Aromatoleum petrolei: one gene and its partner. The protein of the gene in region 2 interacts with the protein of the main gene of each other region in a pairwise test. Links are inferred from orthologs where the notes say so. Each region holds a gene or a part of one and is shown on either strand. Other genes may lie near its edges.

Region 1 (5,102 bases), 1.4 Mb from region 2 along the record:
CCTCGACCTCGACGCGAGCGAGGGCGATGCGACGCGCGCCAACCTGCCCCACCCCGAGATCTTCGCCGCCCTCGAAGCGGGCACCGAGCTGCTGCTCGACGACGGCAAGCTGCGCCTGCGCGTGGATGCCTTCGGCCCGGATTTTGCCGACACCACGGTGCTGGTCGGCGGCCCGCTGTCCGACCGCAAGGGCGTGAACGTGCCCGGCGTCGTGCTGCCAATCTCGCCGCTCACGCCCAAGGACCTCGCCGACCTCGACTACGGCCTGTCGCTGGGCGTCGACTGGGTGGCGCTGTCCTTCGTGCAGCGCCCCGAGGACATCCGCGAGGCGCGCGAGATCGTCGGCGACCGCGCGTGGATCATGGCCAAGCTGGAGAAACCGGCCGCGATCGAGCGCCTCGACGAGATCGTCGCCCTCGCGGACGGCATCATGGTCGCGCGCGGCGACCTCGGTGTCGAACTGCCGCCGCAGCAGGTGCCCATCCTGCAGAAGCGCATCGTCCGCGCCGCCCGCGCCGCCGGCAAGCCGGTGGTGGTCGCCACGCAGATGCTCGAATCGATGATCAGCGCGCCGGTGCCCACCCGTGCCGAGGCCTCCGACGTCGCGACCGCGATCTACGACGGCGCCGACGCGGTGATGCTGTCGGCGGAATCCGCCTCGGGCCAGTACCCGGTCGAAGCGGTGACGATCATGGATCGCATCATCACCGAGGTCGAACAGGACCCCGATTGGCGCGCGGGACTCGACGCGAGCCACATGCCCGCGCAGGCGAACACGCCCGAGGCCATCTGCTGCGCGCTGCGCCGCGTCACTGCGCTGCTCAATCCGGCGGCCACCGTCGCCTATTCCAGCAGCGGCTTCAGCTGCCTGCGCGCAAGCCGCGAACGCCCGAGCACGCCGATCCTGGGCCTCACGCCGCAGCTCGCCACCGCCCGCCGCCTCGCGCTGGTGTGGGGCGTGCATCCGGTGCCTTTCGAGGACGTGCATGACGTCGCCGAGATGGTCGAGCACGCCAGCGCCGCAGTCGTCACGCACGGCTTCGCCCAGCCTGGCGACGACGTCGTGATCATCGCCGGGCTCCCCTTCGGCCGCAGCGGCAGCACCAACCTGTTGCACGTCGTGAAGATTCCGACCTGACTGTCTGCCGACAGCGCCCCGCAGGCCGTTCCGGATCGGAACGGCCTGCAAATGCGTCGCATTTCGACTAAATCGGTAGGAGGGCAGCACGCCCGACCCTACAAGGAGAAGTTGATGAAAGACGTAATCATGCTCGTCGCACGCATTCTTCTCGCATTCATGTTCATCGCCGCAGGCTGGGGCAAACTCGGTGCCGGCTATGCGGGCACCCAGCAGTACATGGCGGCGATGGGCGTCAGCGGCACCCTGCTGCCGCTCGTGATCCTGGCCGAACTCGGCGGTGGCCTGGGCGTGCTCCTCGGTGCGCTCACCCGGCTCGCTGCGGCCGGGCTCGCGCTTTTTTGCGTGGCCGCCGCCATCCTCTTCCACACCAACTTCGCCGACCAGATGCAATCCATCATGTTCATGAAGAATCTCACCATCGCGGGTGGCATGCTCATGCTGGTTGCACAGGGCGCAGGCGCCTGGAGCCTCGACTCATGGTGGCAAGCGCGCAGGAAATGAACTGCGGGGGCGTTTCCGGATCGTAGGTGGGTATTCGACCGACCTATTGACCCGGCAATTGATCAGCTTCGATCACCGTTCGGGCTGAGCTTGTCGACGCCCTGCCAATGCCCATCGACAGGCTCAGGCGAACGGATGTATTGGAGCCCGCCCCTCAGGAGACGCCCCGATGCCTACCGTCCGACTCCTCGCCATGCCCGGCAGCGCGCGCCGGGATTCGTGGAACCGCCGCCTGCTCGCCGTGCTCGTGCGCGGCGCCGAGCAGGCCGGCGCCGAGGTCACGTTCTACGAGCCGCGCGAGCACGTGATGCCGCTCTACGACGGCGACCTCGAAGCCGCCGAGGGCATCCCGCCCGCGGCCGCACGGCTGCAGGCGCTGTTCGCCCAGCACCACGGCCTGCTGCTCGCAACCCCCGAATACAACGGCTTCTTCCCGCCGCTGGTGAAGAACACCTTCGACTGGCTCTCGCGCCCCCTGCCCGACGGCTCCGGCAAGCCCGGCACGGTGCATGTGCGCGGCAAGCCCGCGGGCATCGTCGCCGCCTCGCCCGGCGCGCTCGGCGGCATCCGCTCGCTGCAGCACACGCGGCAATACCTTTCCAACCTCGGCTTCCTCGTCGTGCCCGACCAGGTCGGCGTGCCCAAGGCAGATAGCGCCTTCGACGCGGAAGGGCAGCTGCAGGATGCGCGCGTGCGGACTTCGGTCGAAGCCGTCGGCGCCGCCGTCGCGCGGCTCGCGCTGAAGATGAACGTCGGCTGACCGGACGCGACTTCAGTTGAAGCCGGGCGCGAAATCCTCCTGCGCGGCCATGCCCTCGCCGCTCGGCGGGCGCGCCTGCACGGCGGCGAGAATCCCGGCGAGGAGCTCGGCCGGGGGCGGCGGACAGCCCGGCACGGTCACATCGACCGGGATCACGTTCGCTACGCCGCCGCAGCTCGCGTAGCTCTCGCCGAAGATCCCGCCATTGCAACCGCAGTCGCCCACCGCGACGACGAGCTTGGGCGCCGGCGTCGCGTCGTAGGTGCGCCGCAGCGCTACCTCCATGTGCCGCGACACCGGCCCGGTCACCAGCAGCAGGTCGGCGTGGCGCGGACTGGCGACGAAGCGGATGCCGAGGCCCTCGATATTGTAGTAAGGATTGTTCAGCGCATTGATCTCGAGCTCGCAGCCGTTGCACGACCCGGCGTCGACGTGGCGGATCGCCAGCGCGCGACCGAGGATCGCGAGGATCTCGTGATGGATCAGGTGCGCGGGGCGGCGGGCGCCCTCCAGCGGCTCGGGCGCCGGCTCGGTGACACGGCCGCGGCGCGCGACGTATTTCAGGATGTGCCACATTACAGATCCTGCCCCGAATAGCTGAGGTTGAAGGACTTGTTGATCAGCGGGAAGTCCGGAACGATATTGCCGATGATCGCGTGCTCCAGCACCGGCCAGTTCTGCCATGAAGGATCGTGGCAGTGACAGCGCACGATGCGCCCCCGCGCGTCGGTTTCCAGCGCGACGAACACCTCGCCGCGCCAGCCTTCGATCCAGCCCGCGCCGACGCCGTCCCGCGTCACGAGCATCGGCTCATGGACCGCCCCACCCGGCAGCCCGGCGAGCAGCGCGTCGATCATCCGCAGCGAGGCGAAGCACTCGCCGAAGCGTACCGCGACACGCGCCGCGACATCGCCGTTGCGATGCGAGCACGCCGTCACCGCGAGACCGTCGTAGGGCGGCCACGGGAAGTCGGCCCGCAGGTCGGCCGTCTGCCCGCTCGCCCGCCCCGCAAGCCCGGTCAGCCCGAGGCGTACGGCGAGTTCGGGCGTGACGCGGCCGGTCGTCACCAGCCGGTCCTGCAGTCCGGCGTGCTCGTCGTAGATGTCCTTCAGCTCGGCGACCTCGTCCGCAATCGCCGTCACCTGGCTGCGCAGCTTCGCGCAGGCTTCCGCATCGATATCGCGTGCCATCCCGCCGGGACGCACGCAGTCCATCATCAGGCGGTGGCCGAAGCACTCGTGGTTCAGGCGCAGCCAGTCCTCGCGCAGGCGCGAGAACTGCGCGAGGGCGAAGCCGAAGGCGGCATCGTTGCCAAGCGCGCCGAGGTCGCCGAGATGGTTCGCGACACGCTCGCGCTCGAGCAGCAGCGCCCTCAGCCACGCCGCGCGTTCGGGTACCTTCGCCCCGGCGAGCGATTCCGCCGCCATGGCGTAGGCCCACGCGTACGCGACGGTGCTGTCGCCCGACACCCGGCCGGCCAGCCGCGCGCCCTCGTCGACATCCATGCCCATGAAACGGCGCTCGATGCCTTTGTGCTTGTAGCCCAGCCGCTCCTCGAGCCGCAGCACCTTCTCGCCGACCACCGAGAAGCGGAAGTGCCCCGGCTCGATCGTGCCGGCATGCACCGGTCCGACCGCGATCTCATGCACGCCGTCGCCTTCGACGGGGACGAAGGGGTAGGCGTCGGCCTGTGCCTCGAAGCGCTCCTGGCCGGTGTTCCCGATGCGCAGCGGGAAATAGTCCGCCGGCCACGCGCCGTGCCGCAGCCACGGGCGCGTGTCGCCCCCGCCTTCGCCCTCATCCTCGGCCTCGATGCCGACCAGGTCGCGCGCAGCGCGCTGCATGCGGATCGCGGCGGGGAAAAAGCGCGAAATGTCCGGATAAGCGGGTTCCGCCGCGTCCAGCCCGAGCTTCGCCCACAGCAGTCCGTCCGCCGTCGCGTACGCCGCCGACACCGCGAAGCCGTCGCCGGCGGCACGTTCGTCGCTGCCCCACAGGCTCACGAGCCGTCCCTTCGCCTCCGCCACGGCCAGGGCAAGCGCGCTCCACTGCGCGGCATGCACGCGTGCGCCGAAGATCGGCACAGGCGCATCGAGCCGTTCGAAGCGGCAATCGAGTCCGAAGAACTCCACGGTCAGCCTCCGATCATCTGCGCCGCCTGACGGTACCAGCCGTCGAGGTAGGGCGGAATGTAGAGCCCCAGCATCAGCGCGAGCCCCAGATGGACGAACACCGGCAGCAGTGCCGGCGGGTGGGCGAGCGGGCGCAGTGACGTGTCGCCGAACACCATCGGCTGCACGCGCCCGAAGATCGCCGCAAACGCCACACCCAGCGCGACGAGCAGGAAGGGCGTGGCCCACGGCGCCTCGCGCATCGCCGTCGTCAGGATCAGGAACTCGCTCGCGAACACGCCGAAGGGCGGCATGCCGAGGATTGCCAGCGACCCGAGCATCAGGCCCCAGCCAACGGTCGGATTCACCTTCAGGAGGCCGCGGATGTCCTCCATCGCCTGCGAACCCGCCTTCTGCGCGGCGTGGCCGACGGCGAAGAAGATCGCCGACTTCACCAGCGCATGCACGGTCATGTGCAGCAGCCCGGCGAAGTTCGCGATCGGGCCGCCCAGGCCGAAGGCGAAGGTCATCAGACCCATGTGTTCGATCGACGAGTACGCGAACATGCGCTTGACGTCGCGCTGACGCG
Region 2 (7,880 bases):
CTCAACCGTCCGGGATTCCTGAAACGGGTGTTCGAGCGCGGCGGGCGCTACCTCTATCACATCGTGGACGAACTCGAACGCCGCGGCATGCCCACCGAGCTCGCCCTGCTGCCGATGGTCGAGAGCAGCTACAACCCGATGGCCTATTCGCGCGCGCGCGCCTCGGGACTGTGGCAGTTCATCCCCTCGACCGGGCGCAACTACAACCTGACGCAAGACAAGTGGGTGGACGAACGGCGCGACGTGATCGCCTCGACCAACGCCGCGCTCGACTACCTCCAGACCATCTACGAGATGCACGGCGACTGGCACCTCGCCCTCGCCTCCTACAACTGGGGCGAAGGCGCCGTAGGACGGGCCGTGCAGCGCAACCTCGCCGAGGGGCTGCCAGCCGAATACAGCCAGCTGCGGATGCCCGAGGAAACCCGCAACTATGTCCCCAAGCTGCAGGCACTGAAGAACATCGTCGCGCAGCCCGAGCTCTTCCACTTCGAGCTGCCCTACGTTCCGAACACCCGCCACTTCGTCACCGTAGACACCCCCGCCGGTATCGACCTCGCGACCGCCGCGCGCCTCGCCGAGATGCCGCTCGAGGAGTTCCTCGCGCTCAACCCCTCCTACAACCGTCCCGCCACCACGCGAGCCGATTCGCTGGTGATTCCGGTCGACCGCGCCGAACGCTTCCGCGCCCGCCTGGCCGAACATCAGAACAACGGCAAGCAGTGGCGCACCTACGAGATGCGCCGCGGCGACACCCTCGCGTCGGTCGCACGCGACTTCGGCCTGTCGCTGAGCGAACTGCACCAGATCAACGGCCTCGATGCGCGCAGCCGCGTGAGCCCCGGATACACCCTGCTAGTCCCCAACGGCATCGAACCCGACGGCGCGATCGCGGCGGCCCGGATGATTCCGCGCAACGCCGCGCTCGACACCAGCACGATCCCGTCCAAGGCGGACGCAAAGGGCGCGCAGGCGAAGGGCGGAAAGAAATCGGGGGCTGGCAAGACCTCGACCGGCAGGCGCGCGGCCGGCAAGAAGGCTTCGTCGGGGAACGCCAAGGCACCCGCGAAATCGACTGCCAAGACCGCGCCGAAGTCGTCCGGCAAGACGACGACCTCCGCGCAGAAGAACCAGAAGCGCTGAACGCCGCGGACCGCCTCAGGCGGGCCAGTGGCAGCGCACGCTGCGCCCGCCGCGCAGGTCGGTTACCGCCGGATACTGCGCACGGCAGATATCGGTCGCCCGCTCGCAGCGGGGGTGGAAGTGGCAGCCGGGCGGAGGCGCCAGTGGCGACGGCAGGTCGCCAGCCACCACCGGCCGCGTTGCGCGCTCGGCAGCGCCCGCATGCGCCGCGGTTTCGCGCGCGATATCGGGAACCGCCGCGAGCAGCGCACGGGTGTAGGGATGCGCCGGCGCGGCCAGCACCTTCCCCACCGGCCCCTGCTCGACGATGCGTCCCAGGTACATCACCGCAACGTCGTCGGCGAGCCAGCTCACCACGCCGATGTTGTGCGTGATGAAGAGATAGGCGAGATCGAACTCCGCCTGCAATTCGCGCATCAGGTTGAGGATCTGTGCCTGCACCGACACGTCCAGCGCACTCGTCGGCTCGTCGCACACGATCAGCTTCGGGCGCACCGCAAGGGCCCGCGCGATCGCGATACGCTGACGCTGGCCGCCGGAGAATTCGTGCGGGTAGCGCAGCCTCATTTCCGACGTGAGTCCCACGCGCGCAAGCAAGGCATCGATCTGCTCCGCGCGCGCTGACGGATCCTTCTCGACACCCAGCGCGAGCATGCCCTCCTCGATGATCTCGCCGACGCGCATGCGCGGGTTCAGGGACGCGAAGGGGTCCTGGAACACCATCTGGAAATCGCGCCGCAGCGCGCGCAAGGCCGCGCGGGACAGCCCCGCGAGCGGCGTGCCGTCGAGGTACACCTCGCCGCCGGTCGGCGCGACGAGCTGCAGGATCGCCTTGCCGGCGGTCGTCTTGCCGCATCCGGACTCGCCCACCAGCGCCAGCGTACGGCCCGGCGCGAGCGCCAGGCTCACGCCATCGACGGCGCGCACGCGCGCCACCTCGCGCCGCAGGAGTCCCTTGCGCACCGGGAAATGCACCTGCAGGTCGCGCACATCGAGCAGGGGCGCCGTCCTTGTGGCGGCACGTTCGCCAGCCGCACCTGCCGAGGCCGCCGCGGCGGAGACCGCGGGCCTTTCGGCATGATCTTCCGCGTACAGATGACAGCGCACTGCCTGCGCTCCGACCGACTGCCACGCCGGGGCGTCGTGATGGCAGCGCTCGAACACGTCGGGGCAACGCCCGGCGAAGCGGCAGCCGGTGAAGACCTGGTCCAGCGGCGGCACATGCCCGCCCAGGGCCGCCAGCGGATGGCCGCGCTGGGCGTCGGTCGGCAGCGCGGCGAAGAGCTTGCGCGAATACGGGTGCAGGGGCGCGCGGAAAAAATCGTCGCGCGCGCCGGTCTCGACCAGCTCGCCCGCGTACATCACGCCGATGCGGTGCGCCATATGCGCCACCACGCCCAGGTCGTGGGTGATCAGCAGCATGCCCATGCCGCGCTCGGCCTGAAGGCGCGCGAGCAGGTCGAGCACCTGGGCCTGGATGGTCACGTCGAGCGCGGTCGTTGGCTCGTCGGCGATCAGCAGTTCCGGGTCGCCCGCGAGGGCCATCGCGATCATGACACGCTGCTTCATGCCGCCGGAAAACTGGAAGGGGTAATCGTCCAGCCGTCGCGCAGCGTCGGGGATCCCGACCGCGTCAAGCAGGCGCTGTGCTTCCGCACGGGCCGCCGCGCCGCGCAGGCCGCGATGGCGTGCCAGCACCTCGCCGATCTGCGTCATCACGGTCATCACCGGATTCAGGCTGGTCGAAGGCTCCTGGAAGATCATCGCGATCCGGCCGCCGCGCACCTCGCGCATGTCCGCCTCGCTGCGGGCGAGCAGCTCGTCGCCGGCAAAGCGCACCTCGCCGCCAACGATGCGTCCGGCGTCGGGCAGCAGGCGCAGCAGGGCCAGCGCCGTCATCGACTTGCCGCAGCCGGATTCGCCCAACAGTGCAAAGGTCTCCCCCGCCGCGATCGAGAACCCGACGCCGTCGACCGGACGTACGGGCCGTGCGGCGGCGCCGATATGCACGCGCAAGTGCCGCACGTCCAGGAGCGGGGCGTCGATTGGTCGGTCCTCCTGCGCGGGCGGACGGTCGGTTCCGGCAAGTACGGTCATCGGACGGGTATGGACGCGGAGTGAAACGAAAGAGGGATGGAAAAAGGGCCGCTTGCGCGGCCCCGTGGCAATGCTGCGACCGGTCGTCCGATCAGTGGTGGTGGCCGCCCGCGCCGTGCACGTGGCCGTGCGCCAGCTCCTCGGCGGTCGCCGGGCGCACTTCCGCAATGGTCACATCGAACACCAGGGCGGTGCCGGCCAGCGGATGATTGCCATCGACAACGACCTTGCCGTCGGCGATGTCGGTGATGCGGTAGATCATCTCCTCCTCGCCGTCGTCGGTGACGCGCTCGAAGGACATGCCGACCTCGATGTTCTCGGGGAACTGGCTGATGTCCTCGACCAGCACGAGTTCCTCGTCGTAATCGCCGAAGGCATCTTCGGGCTGCAGCTTGACCTTCAGCTGCTCACCGACCTTCTTGCCGTGCAGCGCCTCCTCAATGGCGGGGAAGATGCCATCGTAGCCGCCATGCAGGTAGACCAGCGGTTGCTGACCATCATCGATCATGTTGCCGTCCGGGTCGACGACGGTGTACTTAAGCGTTACGACGCTGTTCTTGACGATTTCCATTAGCTTTCTCTGTTTCCAGTTTCCTGACCAGTTCAAAAACCCCCGCCGCATGGCCGCGGGGGGTAACGTCGCGGAGTGCGTGACGGATGATGCCTTCCTTGTCGATCACGAAGGTCGTCCGCGCCACGCCCATCTTCTTCACACCATCGACTTCCTTGGGCTGCCAGACATCGTAGAGCCGGCACACCTCGGTCTCGACGTCGGAAAGCAGACGTATCGACAGGCCGTGCTGGTCGCGGAATTCGGCGTGGGTCAGGCAATCGTCGGGACTGACGCCGACGACGATGCAGTCGTAGCGGGCGAATTCGTCTTCATGATCGGAGAAGTCGGCCGCCTGCATGGTGCATCCCGGCGTGTTGTCACGAGGGTAAAAGTAGAGGACCACATGGTGCCTGCCGCGTTCTGCGGCGAGGTCGAAATCCTCCATGTCCGCATCCGGCAGCGAAAACGTTGGCGCGATATCACCGATCTGCAACATGTGATCTCCCTGACGTCGTTGGATTCTAGCCGAGACACGAAGCGAACTCTACCTGCGTCTCCCCCGCTTGCGCTACACCGATTTAATGCTTGCGGATCAGCACAAGCTGTTTAAAATTACAGTTACCCCGGAGAACCCCATGAGCAACCGCGACCACAACCTGACCGCCCGCCAGAGCGAAATCCTCGAGTTCATCCGCCAGACGGTCGAATCCGAGGGGCGTCCGCCCACGCGCGCCGAGGTATGCAGCGCATTCGGCTTCCGTTCGCCGAACGCGGCCGAAAGCCATCTGCGCGCACTCGCCGCGAAGGGCGCGATCCTGCTCGAGGAGGGGCGCGCGCGCGGCATCCGCCTTGCCCAAGGGCTCGGTCTGCCGCTGATCGGTCGGGTCGCGGCCGGCAGTCCCATCCTCGCGGTCGAGCACATCGAATCGCGCCACCAGATCGACCCGGCCCTCTTCTCGCCGCGCGCCGACTACCTGCTGCGCGTGCGCGGCATGAGCATGCGCGACGCAGGCATCCTCGACGGCGACCTGCTCGCCGTGCACCGCAGCCACGAGGCACGTTCCGGGCAGGTGGTGGTCGCCCGCGTCGAGGACGAGGTGACCGTGAAGACCTTCACCAGCAAGGGCCCCATCGTCAGCCTGCTGCCGGCCAACCCCGATTTCGCGCCCATCGTCGTCGATACCCGCAGCACCCCCCTGACGATCGAGGGGATCGCCGTCGGCCTGGTGCGCAACGGCTCGCTGTGAAGCCTGCCGCCGTGATCCTCCTCCCGCCCCCCGCTTTCGATGGCCGCCCTCGCCCAGACCACCCTCGCAGCCCTGCCGTCCGGCCTCGTATGGCAGGCGGACCGGCTCGCGCAGTCGGCCGAGGCGGGCATCGCCACCGGCTTCGCGGCGCTCGATGCCCAGCTGCCGGGCGGCGGCTGGCCCCGTAATGCGCTGATCGAACTGCTGTCCGACCGCCCCGGTATCGGCGAACTCGGACTGCTGCTGCCCGTGCTGCACGCCCTGCCGGCCGATCGCTGGATCGTCTGGGTCGCCCCGCCCCATCTGCCCTACGCCCCTGCCCTCGTCGCAGCGGGGGTGCCGCTCGAACGTTTGCTGCTGCTCGAACCGGGCAACCACGCCGAAATCCTGTGGTCGGTGCGACAGGCATTAGCGTCGGGCGGCAGCAGCATCGTGCTCGCCTGGCTGGCACGTGCGGACACCGCCGCCTTGCGGCGTCTGCAACTCGCCGCCGAAAGCTCCGCGACCCCGCTGTTCCTGTTCCGTCCCGTCTCCGCCGCCCGGCAGCCCTCCCCCGCCGTCTTGCGCCTGCGGCTCGCTGCGAGCGACGGCGAACTCGCCGTGGACATCCTCAAACGGCGCGGCCCCGGCCTCGCCGCCCCGCTGTACCTGTCCCTCCCGCAACGACCCGGCCTGCGCCGCATTCCCGCCCTCAACGATGCTCTGGTTCGCCCTGATCCTGTCCGATCTGCCGCTGCAGGTATTCACGCGCGGCGTGGATGAGCCGGGCGAACTGGCGGTCGTCGAACACAGCCCCGGCGCGCGCGTGGTCGCGGCGACTGCCGCTGCGCTCGCGCGCGGCGTCGAACCCGGCCAGGGCGCGGCCGGCGCCCTCGCGGTCGCTCCGTCGCTGCAACTGCGCGAACGCGACCCGGCGCTCGAGGCCGCGACGCTGGCGGAGTTCGCCGCGTGGGCCACGCAATTCACGCCCTGCGTCAGCATCGACCCGCCCGATGGGCTGGTGCTGGAAACGAGCGGCAGCCTGCGCCTGTTCGGCGGCGTCACGGGGCTGGTGCGGCGCATCCGCGCCGGCCTCGCGCCGCTCGGCCTGGATGCCGCGATCGCCGCTGCCCCGACCCCGCTCGCGGCACGCTGGCTCGCGCGCACGCACCCGGGCCGGCAGCTCCGGGCCGCCGCCGAGTGGTGGCGCAAGCTCGACGACCTGCCCGTCGAACTGCTCGGCGACGGCGCCGAAGTATCCCGCGCCACGCTCGACCTGCTGCACGGCATCGGCGCCCGCCGCATCGGCGACGTCGCCCGCCTGCCGCGCGACGGGCTCGCCCGCCGCCAGGCCTCCGTCGTGCTCGACACGCTCGCGCGGGCCCGCGGCGAACGCCCCGATCCGCGCCCCTGGTTTCTGCCGCCGGAACGCTTCGAATCGCGGCTGGTCCTGCCCGCGAGCCTGCTGCACACCGAGCCACTGCTGTTCGCCGCCGGAAGGCTGTTTTCCGGGCTGTCCGCCTGGCTTGCCGCCCGCCATGCCGCGCTCGATCGCTGCCGCCTGCAGCTGGAGCACGAGGGCCACCCCGACACCGTGCTCGAGATCGTCACCGGCACGCCGGGGCGCGACGACGGGCGACTGCTGATGCTTGCCCGCGAACACCTCGCCGCGCTGCAGTTGCCCGCGCCGGTCGAGGCACTGCGCCTTCTCGCCGACAACCCGGTGGTCACCCCGGGGCGCACGCAGGACCTGTTCAGCGACCCCGACAGCGCACGCGACGCCGCCGCCCTGCTGCTCGATCGTCTGCGCGCGCGGCTGGGGCGCGAGGCGGTTCGTACCGTACATCCGGTTTGCGAGCACCGGCCCGAACGCGCCTGGCGCCTCGCCGACCCCGGACGCCCCGCCCCCCACAGCACCCCGCCGGCCACCGGCCCTCGCCCCCTATGGCTGATGAACGAACCGCGCGCGCTCGACTCTATCCGCGCGCTGACGCTGCTGCGCGGGCCGGAACGCATCGAATCCGGGTGGTGGGACGGCGCCGACATGCGTCGCGACTACTACATCGCCCGCGCACCCGATGCCGCGCTGTGGTGGGTATTCGAGCAGCTCGACCCACCCGGTGGCTGGTACGTGCATGGTTTTTTTGGCTAAACTCGCTTCCCCACTCCCGGTTCCCGCCGGGAATCCTTCCCTCAACCCCGATCCCCCTCTTCCTTGAGCGCCCCCGCCTCGTCGTCCGTCTCGGCCTCCCTCATCGCCCGCCAGCTGCTGCACCACGCGTGGCCCGTACTAGTCGCGCAGATCCTGTCGATGAGCATGCTGATCGCCGACACCGTGATCGTGGGCCGCTACAGCACCGTCGACCTCGCCGCGGTCGCCGTCGGCAGCGGCGTATATATCTCCATCGTGATGCTGGTGGTGGGCGTGCTGCAGGCCGTCGCCCCGACCGTCGCGCATCATTTCGGCGCCGGCCGCATGGAAGGGATCGCGCCCTCGCTGCAGCAGGGGTTCTGGCTCGCGCTGATGCTCGCCGTGCCCGGCATCGCGCTAATGGTCTTCCCCGGCTTCCTGCTGGAGTTGAGCAGCGTCCCCGCCGACGTCGACGCAAAGACCCGCGAGTACCTCCTCGCCACCGCCGTGGGCCTGCCCGCCGTGCTGTTGTACCGCACCTTCTATGCCTTCAACAACGCCGTGGGCAAGCCGCGTGTGCTGATGGCGATCAGCTTCATCGTCACCACGACCCATGTTCCGCTCGCGTGGGCACTGGTGTACGGCCATCTATGGCTGCCGCCTCTGGGCGTGCTCGGCTGCGGCATCTCGACGGCAATCGTGAACTGGCTCGCCTTCACCTGCGGCGCCG

The links.
Region 1: the proteins of ToN1_RS00295 (region 2) and ToN1_RS06480 interact in binary tests that used the Escherichia coli proteins (3 or more experiments, as listed by UniProt). The link is inferred for Aromatoleum petrolei from one-to-one orthologs.

The regions. Positions count from the first base shown.
Region 1 is NZ_CP059560.1:1,414,399-1,419,500, forward strand. The notes cover bases 2,257-5,102. They hold ToN1_RS06480 (hydrogenase large subunit), read right to left. Parts: upstream 4,535-5,102; coding sequence 2,978-4,534; downstream 2,257-2,977. Other genes in these bases: ToN1_RS06470 (NADPH-dependent FMN reductase), read left to right, coding at 2,257-2,402; ToN1_RS06475 (NADH-quinone oxidoreductase subunit B family protein), read right to left, coding at 2,415-2,978; ToN1_RS06485 (hydrogenase 4 subunit F), read right to left, coding at 4,537-5,102. Outside these bases: pyk (pyruvate kinase), read left to right, coding at 1-1,138; ToN1_RS06465 (DoxX family protein), read left to right, coding at 1,253-1,642; more of ToN1_RS06470, read left to right, coding at 1,812-2,256.
Region 2 is NZ_CP059560.1:63,429-71,308, forward strand. What follows is about bases 2,072-4,943. They hold ToN1_RS00295 (FKBP-type peptidyl-prolyl cis-trans isomerase), read right to left. Parts: upstream 3,812-4,943; coding sequence 3,332-3,811; downstream 2,072-3,331. Other genes in these bases: ToN1_RS00290 (ABC transporter ATP-binding protein), read right to left, coding at 2,072-3,240; ToN1_RS00300 (peroxiredoxin), read right to left, coding at 3,777-4,289; lexA (transcriptional repressor LexA), read left to right, coding at 4,429-4,943. Outside these bases: ToN1_RS00285 (transglycosylase SLT domain-containing protein), read left to right, coding at 1-1,143; more of ToN1_RS00290, read right to left, coding at 1,159-2,071; more of lexA, read left to right, coding at 4,944-5,040; translesion DNA synthesis-associated protein ImuA, read left to right, coding at 5,080-5,802; ToN1_RS00315 (Y-family DNA polymerase), read left to right, coding at 5,738-7,171; ToN1_RS00320 (MATE family efflux transporter), read left to right, coding at 7,235-7,880. UniProt on the Escherichia coli protein: Folding helper with both chaperone and peptidyl-prolyl cis-trans isomerase (PPIase) activities. Chaperone activity prevents aggregation of unfolded or partially folded proteins and promotes their correct folding.